3 regions of the Sinomonas sp. RB5 genome follow, and region 2 is predicted to be linked to each of the others. Evidence: riboswitches for the same ligand, from Rfam matches in the RefSeq annotation. Region 2 holds a riboswitch; each other region holds the start of a gene.
The links. Region 2 has a riboswitch for S-adenosylmethionine ahead of ACVWWH_RS13755 (aminotransferase class V-fold PLP-dependent enzyme). Riboswitches for the same ligand answer to the same signal wherever they lie in the genome.
Positions count from the first base shown of each region.

Region 1: another riboswitch for S-adenosylmethionine. It lies ahead of acs (acetate--CoA ligase); the one in region 2 lies ahead of ACVWWH_RS13755 (aminotransferase class V-fold PLP-dependent enzyme).
Region 3: another riboswitch for S-adenosylmethionine. It lies ahead of ACVWWH_RS11515 (MFS transporter); the one in region 2 lies ahead of ACVWWH_RS13755 (aminotransferase class V-fold PLP-dependent enzyme).

Region 1 covers NZ_JBSSGJ010000013.1:83,178-86,442, forward strand. Annotated here, with positions in the region: gene ACVWWH_RS14890 (oxygenase MpaB family protein) at 1-865, opposite strand, end outside; gene ACVWWH_RS14895 (flavin reductase family protein) at 989-1,471, opposite strand; SAM riboswitch class IV at 1,511-1,622, opposite strand; SAM riboswitch class I at 1,764-1,879, shown strand; gene acs (acetate--CoA ligase) at 1,887-3,265, shown strand, end outside.
Region 2 covers NZ_JBSSGJ010000011.1:121,847-125,111, reverse strand. Annotated here, with positions in the region: gene ACVWWH_RS13760 (class I SAM-dependent methyltransferase) at 1-342, opposite strand, end outside; gene ACVWWH_RS13755 (aminotransferase class V-fold PLP-dependent enzyme) at 415-1,815, opposite strand; SAM riboswitch class IV at 1,845-1,959, opposite strand; gene hisN (histidinol-phosphatase) at 2,067-2,888, opposite strand; gene rsgA (ribosome small subunit-dependent GTPase A) at 2,953-3,265, opposite strand, start outside.
Region 3 covers NZ_JBSSGJ010000008.1:177,397-180,661, forward strand. Annotated here, with positions in the region: gene ACVWWH_RS11505 (sensor histidine kinase) at 1-440, shown strand, start outside; gene ACVWWH_RS11510 (response regulator) at 437-1,153, shown strand; SAM riboswitch class IV at 1,362-1,478, shown strand; gene ACVWWH_RS11515 (MFS transporter) at 1,517-2,860, shown strand; gene ACVWWH_RS11520 (LLM class flavin-dependent oxidoreductase) at 2,929-3,265, shown strand, end outside.

The DNA.
Region 1 (3,265 bases), on a different contig from region 2:
CGGCGGCCTCGCTCGGCGCCATCGGGCCCAGCGCCCGGCCGATGACGGCGAGCGTCGCCTTCGCGGCCCCCGCCAGCGGCAGCGGCACGGGCCCGAGCCGCGGACGCGAGAGCCCCAGGAGCTCCAGATGCCGTGGCGGAAGCGTGTCGAGGACCGCGCCGAAGAGCAGCGCGTAGCCGGGCTTGAGGAGCGGGTCCAGCGGCGGGCGCCGGATGAAGGCGACCACCTCGTCGACGCGGGGGCCGCCGGAGAGCTGCCCCGCGGCGTCGTACGCCCGGATGCGCTCCGCGAGGTCAGCCTCGGTGCGGGGCGGGTCCGCGACGCCCATGAGCTCGCCGGCCGTGGCCCACTCGGCCACGTAGCGGTCGGCGCCGCCGGGAACCGGGCCGTGGAAGGCCTCGTAGCTGCGCAGGAACGCGTCGGTGAACGCGATGTGCACCCACTCGGCGAGGGCCGGATCGTTCGCGGAGTACTGCTCGTGCGCGCCGCCCGGCGAGACGTAGGTGCCGGTCACCGGCACGTGCACGCCGCGCACCCACGCGCAGGCCGCGCGGGCGGCCGCGGTGTCGCCGTAGGTGACCGTGAAGATCCAGCGGATGGTCCCGGCCAGGCGGCCGAGGGGGTCCGCGCGGTAGTTGGAGTGGTCCACCACCCCCGCCAGCACGCCGGGGTGGAGCGCCTGGGTGAGGAGCGCGCGGATTCCGGCGGCGATCGTGGACATGGAGCCGTGCACCGCCCAGACGGCGGAGTCGGGCGGGAAGAAGCCCGCGTCGTCGCCGCCCTCGAGGGCCGTCTCCCACGCGGGGATGGTCTCGGACTCGCCGGCGAACGTCAGGCGGAGCCGCTTCCGCAGCGGCCCGAGCATGTCAGGGGACACCCCTCCAGAGTACGTCGGGTCCAGAGTTACGTCGGGCGCACGGAGCATGCCGGGGCCCCCTCCGTTGAGGCGGAGCCGGGGCCCCGGCAGCGTGGCTGTGCGCCAGTAGGTCTACTTTGCCCAGTACACGTGGTTGGTGAGGGGGCGGAAGTCGTCCTGGCCCGAGATGCTGACAACCTCGCCGATCAGGATGACGTGGTCCCCCGCGTCCACCCGCTGCCAGAGGCGACACTCAACACGCGGGACGTCGGGGGCCACGACGGGCGAGCCCACCACGCCGGGCTCCCAGTCCAGCCCGGCGAACTTGTCCGTCCCCTTCGCCGCGAACCGCTGCACGAGGTCCCGCCGGGACTCGGAGAGGATGTGCACGGCGTAGTTGTCGGTGTTGATCCATGTCGCAAACGAGCTCGACGACTTGTCCACCGCCCACGAGACGAGCGCCGGATCCAGGCTGATCGACGTGAACGAATTGCTCACGAGGCCCGCGAGGGTGCCGCCGTCCGAGGTGGTGATGACGGCGATCCCCGTGGCCCAGCACCCCATGGCCCGGCGCAGGTCGGCACCGGTCACGAGGTCGAGCGGGGTGGCAGTCATGAGTCCTCCAGCGAAACGGCCGGACGCCCGCGGTTCCGGGCGCCGTACTTGCCGCGGATGGCCACCGCGGCCGGATCCTCATCTGGGGCACCCCACTACGGGAGAGGGTTGCCGCCCGGCCAGCCAGAGCTTCGCACCGGGACTCTTGATCCTGCCTTCCACCCTACGAAAAGCGTCTCCGAGGCGTCCACCGTCCAGCCGTGGCCTGGGACACAGAAGGTCACATTGAACTTTGTTACGCGACCCTGCACGCCTTTTTTGGCCGGTTTGCATCCGGCGCGCAACAGTGAGGTGACCATCCCGAGCGGCCGAGAGATCTGGCTCCGTGACGCCGCAGCAACCATGGCCCTCTGCACAGGACCACCCTCTGCGCAGAACCACAGGTGCTACCGCCAGAACCGATGGAGAGAGAGCCATGACGTCTGTCCTCGAACCCCCCACGACCGCCACCAGCCAGCTCGATCCCGAGCGGATCGCCTTCTGGGAGGACGCCGCGCGGCGCCTGACGTGGGCCGAGCCGTGGGACGCCGCCCACACGTGGATCCCCGCGGACCCCTCCACCGACACACCGCCCGTGATCCGCTGGTTCGAAGGTGGGCGCCTGAACGCGGCCGTGAACTGCGCCGACCGCCACGTCGCCGCCGGGCGCGGGGACAAGGTGGCCCTGCACTTCGAGGGCGAGCCGGGCGACCGCGTCACCGTCACGTACGCCGACCTGCAGCGCCGGGTCTCCCAGGCCGCGAACGCCCTGCTCGCGCTCGGGATCGGCCAGGGCGACCGCGTGGTGATCTACCTGCCCGTGCTGGTCGAGACCGTGGTCATCACGCTCGCATGCGCCCGGATCGGCGCGGTGCACTCGCTCGTGTTCGGCGGCTTCTCGGCCGAGGCGCTGCGCTTCCGCGTCGAGGACACGGGGGCCAAGCTGCTCGTCACCACGGACGGCCAGTACCGCCGCGGCAAGGCCGTGCCGGTGAAGGAGAACGCCGACGCCGCGGTGCGCGGCGGAGCGGCCGGCGGGGACAACGCCGTCGACCACGTCCTGGTGATCCGCCGGACGGGCTCGGAGATCGCGTGGACGCCGGGCCGCGACGTGTGGTGGCACGAGCTCGTCGACGCTCAGCCCGAGGTCCACGAGGCCGAGGCGTTCGAGGCCGAGACGCCGCTGTTCATCATGTACACCTCCGGCACCACGGGGAAGCCCAAGGGCCTGGTCCACACGACCGGCGGCTACCTCACCCAGGCGTCCTGGAGCCACGAGTACCTGTTCTCCCACCCCGACCCGGCACTGCGGGACGCGGACGTGCACTGGTGCACCGCGGACCTCGCCTGGGTCACGGCGCACACGTACGAGATCTACGGGCCGCTCTCCAACGGCGTCACGCAGGTGATCTTCGAGGGCACCCCGAACACGCCGCATCCGGGCCGGCACTTCGAGATCATCCAGCGCTACGGGGTGACGAGCTACTACACCGCGCCCACGCTCGTGCGCTCGCTCATGGGCTGGTTCCCGGAGGGAGTGCCCGCGGAGTACGACTTCTCCTCGGTCCGGGTGTGCGGCACCGTCGGGGAGGCCGTGAACCCGGAGGCGTGGCGGTGGCTTCGCTCGAACATCGGGCGCGGCGAGGTGCCGATGGTGGACACGTGGTGGCAGTCGGAGACCGGCGCGACCGTGCTCTCGCCGCGGCAGGCCGACGCTGCGTTCAAGCCCGGGTGTGCCACCAGGGCGCTGCCCGGGCTCGCCACGGCGATCGTGGACGACGACGGCGCCCGGGTCGCGCCGGGCGTGCAGGGGAA
Region 2 (3,265 bases):
GGCGGCGACCACCACGTCCGTGGAGGCGTCCGGCAGCCCGGTCCGCTCGGCGGGGGCAGCGACGCACGTGACCGAGGGGAGCCTGGCGGCGAGCTGGGCCAGCATGTCCGCGGACGGGTCCACGGCGGTCACGGCGAGGCCGCGGGCCACGAGCAGCTCGGTGAACTTGCCGGTGCCGGCCCCGAGATCGACCGCGGTGCGCGCGCCGTCCGGGACGATCCAGTCGGCCGCCTCCCTCGGGTAGCCGGGGCGGACCCGTTCGTAGTGCTCGCCGCCGGCGGAGAATGCCCCGGCGAGCTCGCGCCGCCGCGCGTCGTCGAATTTCGGCCCGCCGCGTCCCATCAGTTCCTTTCGAGGATTCCGGCTCCCCACTCTACGTCGGGCGCGGCCCCTAGGGCGTGCGGACGACGCCGCTCACTCGCCGAGGCTGCACGGCGCCGCCCCCGCGGTGCCCGGGGTGTTGGGCGCCCAGGCGGGGAACGGCCGGGTGTCCCGGGCAGGGACCCAGCGCCCGGCGTCGACGGCGTAGTCGATGCCCAGCCCGGCCTCGACGAGCTGGCTGACCGCTCCCACGAGCCGCTCGACGTCCTCGAGCCGCGAGCCGACGCCGAAGCTGGCCCGCAGGGAGCCCGCGGGCAGCCCGAGCCGGGTCAGGGCAGGATGGGCGCAGAATCGCCCGTCCCGCACGCCGATGCCGTGCTCTGCGGAGAGGTAGGCGGCCGCGAGGCCCGCGTCGTAGCCGGCAATCGAGAAGTTCACCACCCCGATCGCCGACGGCGCGTCGGCGAAGAGGCGGTGGACGCCGACGCCGTCGATCGCCTCCAGGCCGTCCACGAGCGCGGCGCGCAGCTGCTCCTCGTGGCGGGTCCACGCGACGGGGTCCAGGGCGCCGAGGACCTCGGCGGCGCGGGCGAGCGTCGCCGCGCCGAGGACGTTGGGGGAGCCGGCCTCGTGCCGGGCCGGCCCGGTGGCCCAGGCCACGGACTCGAGGCGGACCTCGCTGACGGCGCCGCCGCCGGCGAGGTGCGGCCGGCCGGCGTCGAGCCAGTCCGGCCGGCCCACGAGCACGCCGCTGCCGAAGGGGGCGTAGAGCTTGTGGCCCGAGAAGGCGACGTAGTCGATGCCCGTCGAGGCTCCGGGGTCCCCGGCCATGTCGATCCGGCGGTGCGGGGCCAGCTGGGCGGCGTCGACGAGGATCCTGGCCCCGTGGGCGTGGGCGAGGGCGGCGAGCTCGGCGAGGGGGAGGACCTCCCCGGTGACGTTGGAGGCCCCGGTCACGGCGAGGAGGCCCACCCCGCCGTGGGCGAGCTCTGCGCCGAGGCGCTCGAGCGTCTCGGCGACCGTGTCCGCGGCGACGACGCTGCGGTGCGCGCGGCCCTGCCAGGGCAGGAGGTTCGCGTGGTGCTCGATGTCCAGGTAGAGGACGTCGAGGCCGGGCGGGACGCAGCCGGCGAGCAGGTTGAGGGAGTCGGTGGTGTTGCGCGTGAACACGACCGCGTCGTCCGGCCTCGCCCCGACGAAGGCGCGCACGGTTCCGCGCGCGTTCTCGTAGACGCTCGTGCTGATCTGCGAGGCGTAGCCGGCGCCGCGGTGCACGCTCGCGTAGAAGGGCAGCACCTCGGTGAGGTGGTCGGCGACCTCGGCCAGCGCCGGGGCCGAGGCCGCGTAGTCGAGATTGGCGTACCGGACGCTCCCGCCGGTCACGAGCGGCGCGGCGAGGTCGGCGCCGACGACGGCGGCGAGTGGCTCGAGCGCGTCGGGGTACCGCGCGCTCAGCTCGGCAGCGTCGGCGGTGGGGGACAGGACAGTGCTCATCGGCGTTCCTCACAGGCGAGGGACCCTCGGGTCCGCGCTTGCCGCATCCGTTCCGGACCGGCCCGGTCGTCACCCGGGGCACCCCGCCGCGTCTGGGAGGGTTGCCGGCCAGCAAACCGGGGTTTCGCGCTGGCACTCGTGACCTTGGCAAAGACCCTAGGGCACGCGGGAGGGCCGCGCACGCCGGGCGGCGCGCAGCGGGTCAGTGTGACGAACGGTGACGGGGCGCGGGCCGGCTGCCGGGGCCCGCGTCAGCCCGGCAGGAGGTCGTCGCGGCCGGGGTTCAGCTTGCCGAGCACCTCGGAGTGCAGGATGCCGTTGGTCGCGAGCGCGTTGCCGCCCCACGGGCCGTCCTGCCCGTCCAGGGAGGTGAAGCGGCCCCCCGCCTCGGTGACGATGGGCACGAGGGCGGCCATGTCGTAGAGGGCGAGTTCGGGCTCTGTGGCGATGTCCACGGCGCCCTCGGCGACGAGGCAGTAGGACCAGAAGTCCCCGTAGGCGCGGGTCCGCCAGACCTCGTCGGTGAGGCCGAGGAAGTCCTCGAGGCTCCCGCGCTCCTTCCAGCCCGAGAGCGAGGAATAGGACAGCGACGCGTCCTGCAGCTTCGAGACGTCGGAGACCTTCAGCCGCGTGGCGGAGGCGAGGGAGCGCCCCGTGTAGGCGCCGGTGCCCTTGGCCGCCCACCACCGCCGGCCGAGGGCCGGGGCGCTCACCACGCCGACCACGATCTCGTCGCCGTCGGCCAGGGCGATCAGGGACGCCCACACGGGCACGCCGCGGACGAAGTTCTTGGTGCCGTCGATCGGGTCGATGATCCAGCGGCGGGAACCGTGGCCCGTGGTCCCGAACTCCTCGCCCACCACCGCGTCGCGGGGCCGGGAGCGGGAGAGCTGCCCGCGGATCGCCTCCTCGGCGGCGCGGTCGGCGTCGGTGACCGGGGTCAGGTCCGGCTTGGTCTCCACCTTCAGGTCGAGGGCCTTGAACCGCTCCATCGTCTGGGCGTCGACCGAGTCCGCCAGGACGTGGGCGAGGCGGAGGTCGTCGTTGTACGAGGTCTCGGTCACTGAGGTCATGGACCCCACGCTATCCCCTGGGGCGCGCGCCGGCCGCGAGGCACAGCCGAGACGGGAGCACAGCCTAGACGCCGAGTTCCTTCTCGTCCTGCGCTTCCTCCCGCGGGCCGGCCCCGAGGAGGCGGCGCAGCGACGCGAGGCGGGCCGGGCCGGCGTCGCCCGCGTGCCCGCCGGCGACCCACGCGTCGAGGCCGCAGCCCACTGCCGCGGCGTCATGCCGGCAGCCGCGTTCGCATGCCTCGATGCCCGGCTCGAGGTCGGCGAAGGCGTGCAGGATCCGGTCGGGGTCCACGTGGGCGAGCCCGAACGAGCGGATCCCGGGAGTGTCGATGATCCAGCTGCCCGACGGGGCGTCGGCGAGGCGCAGCGCGAGCGCC
Region 3 (3,265 bases), on a different contig from region 2:
CATCGGAGGCGAGCCTCGCGCCCGCCCCCGGCACCGAGAGCCTGCAGTCGCTCGTGGCCGGGTTCCGGACGGCGGGGCTGCCCGCCGTCCTCACACTCACCGGGGCCGCCCCGCCCGCGGACCCCGCCTTCCAGCTCGCCGTCTACCGGATCGTCCAGGAGTCCCTGACCAACGCGCTCCGGTACGGGCGCGGGGTCTCCCGCGTCGAGGTCGAGCTGGCACGCGAGGGCAGCACCGTGCGGGTCCGGATCGAGAACGACGGCGCGGCGGCCGACGGCGCGCAGCCTCGCCTCGGGACGGGCGGCGGCATCGCCGGGATGCGTGAGCGGGCCGCCCTCTACGGCGGCACCCTCCGCGCGGGCCCGCGGGCCGGGGGAGGATGGGTCGTGGAGACCGAGCTGCAGGTGGACGAGCAGCACTGGGCGGAGGGGGACGCATGAGCGAGACGGAGCACCACCACGGCGAGGGGCCCTTGAGGCTCCTGCTCGTCGACGACCAGCCGCTGCTTCGGATGGGCTTCCGGCTCGTCCTCGAGTCCGAGGACGGGATCGAGGTGGTCGGCGAGGCCGGCAACGGCGCCGAGGCCGTGAAGCTGACCGAGTCGCTGCGCCCCGACGTGGTGCTCATGGACGTGCGGATGCCGGTCATGGACGGCATCGAGGCCACACGGCGCATCGCCGCCGCCCACAGCCCTGCCCGGGTCATCATCCTGACCACCTTCGATCTCGACGAGTACGCGTTCTCCGGCCTCCAGGCCGGCGCCTCGGCGTTCCTGCTCAAGGATGTGGCGCCCGCCGAACTCGTCCAGGCCGTGCGGCTCGTGGCCAGCGGGGACGCCGTCGTGAGTCCCCGCGTGACCCAGCGGCTCCTCGAGACCTACGTCCGCAGCGCCGGCGCGCCCGCCCGGGGCAACGGCGGCGCCGCCCCGGACCCCCTGCTCAAGGAGCTGACGCCGCGCGAGCTCGAGGTCCTGCGGGCCATCTGCGAGGGCCTGAGCAACGCGGAGATCGCGCACCGGTTCTTCCTCTCCGAGGCCACCGTGAAGAGCCACGTGCGCCGGATCCTGACCAAGCTGCACCTGCGCGACCGGGTGCAGGCGGTCGTGTACGGGTACGAGACGGGGCTCATCATCCCGAGCAACCCCGACTACTGAGCCCCCTCCGTCTGGAAGTCACCTCCTGAAGGTCACCTCCTGAGAGTCACGTCCTGGAAGTCAGGTCCAGCGGGTCGCTCCCGCAGGAGCTGACCTTCAGGAGGTGACCTTCAGGAGCTGACCTTCAGGAGGCGGGGCGGGGCGAGTGTGAACCTCCGTGACGGGTGCGTTTCGTCAGGCGGGGCGCCCACCGGCAGACTGGGCGAAGAATCAAGAGTTCCGGCATCAAGCCCTGGCTTGCCGGACGGCAACCCTCCGGCTGTAGTGGGGTGCCCCAGGTGAGGATTCGACGGCGCGCGGGCCCCCGGCGCCGTAAGTATGGCGCCTGAGCGAGCCTCGCGCCGCGACCCGAAGAGGACCTGTATGGCCACCCTCCTGAGAACCGAGCCGGGACTCGGCACCGCCCTGCGCGCCAAGCGCCGCATCCTCGCCTCGGCGTTCGTCGGCACCACCATCGAGTGGTACGACTTCTACCTCTACGGCACGGCCTCGGCCCTCGTGTTCAACAAGCAGTTCTTCCCCGACGCGAGCCCGCTCGTGGGCGTCCTGGCCTCGTTCGCCACCTACGCGGTCGGGTTCATCGCGCGGCCCCTCGGCGGCGTCATCTCCGGCCACCTCGGGGACCGGATCGGCCGCAAGGCCCTGCTCGTGGCCTCCCTGCTGACCATGGGCATCGCCTCCACCCTCATCGGCGTCCTGCCGAACTATGCCTCCATCGGCATCCTCGCCGTGGTGGGACTCGTGGGACTCCGGCTCATCCAGGGCCTCTCCGCCGGCGCCGAGTGGGGCGGCTCCGCGCTGCTCTCCGTCGAGCACGCCCCGGCCGGCCGGCGCGGACTCTTCGGCTCGTTCACGCAGGTGGGCTCGGCGGCCGGCATGCTCCTGGCCACCGGCGCGTACGCGCTCACGCAGGGGTTCCTCACCCCTGAGCAGTTCCAGTCGTTCGGGTGGCGGCTGCCGTTCCTCCTCTCCGGCGTCCTCGTCCTGATCGGCCTGTGGATCCGCCTGGGCGTGACCGACGCAGAGGAGTTCACGGCGGTCAAGGATGCCGCGCGCACCGTGGCCCGGCCCGTGGCGCGCGTGCTGCGCGAGCACCCGCGCGGAATCCTCGTGACCATCGGCATGCGGCTCGTCCAGCCCGCCATCTACACGCTCATGACCGTGTACATCCTCGGGTACCTCAAGGACCGCCGCCACGACACCACCTCGGGCCTGGCCGCGATCCTCATCGTCTCCGCCATCGGGCTGCTCTCGGGTCCGTTCTGGGGCTGGCTCTCCGACCGGATCGGGCGCCGGCGCATCGCCGTCGCGGCCTCCGTGGGCGTGGTGGTGCTCATCTGGCCGTTCTTCTGGTTCCTCGACCATGGAAGCCTGGCCTTCCTCCCGCTCGTGCTCCTCGTCGGGATGAACATCCTCCATGACGCGATCTACGGCCCCCAGGCCGCTTGGTTCGCCGAGCAGTTCCCCACCGAGCTGCGCTATTCGGGAGTCTCGTTCGGCTACCAGGTCGGCACCGTGCTCTCCGCGGCGGTCACCCCGCTCGTCGCCGCGGCCCTGCTCCAGGCCGGGGGCGGGGCGCCGTGGCTCGTGTGCGGCTGGTTCGCCGTGCTCGGCGTCCTCACCACGGCGGCGGCCCTCGCCGCCAAGGACCCGGTCGGCCTCCGCGCCGCCCAGCCGGCCACCGCGGAGGGCGGAGCGGGCGCCTGAGGCGCCGCCCGCCGTCGTCCGCCCCCCCCAAGTCCCCGCCCACGGAACCCGAATCCGGAAGGAACCCCGTGACCAAGCCCCTGCTGCTGAACGCGTTCGAGATGCTCGTGCCGGTGCACCAGTCGCCGGGCCTGTGGCGACACCCCGACTCGCAGGCCCACCGCTTCGCGGAGCTGGGCTACTGGACCGGGCTCGCCAAGGCCCTCGAGGACGGCGGCTTCCACGGGATCTTCTTCGCGGACGTGCTCGGCCAGTACGACGTCTACGGCGGCAGCGCCGACGCGGCCGTCCGCGGCGGGGTCCAGTACCCGGCCCTCGACCCGCTGCTGATCGTGTCCGCCCTCGCGGCGGCCACCGAGCGGCTCGGCTTCGGCGTCACCGCCTCCGTCACCTACGACCACCCCT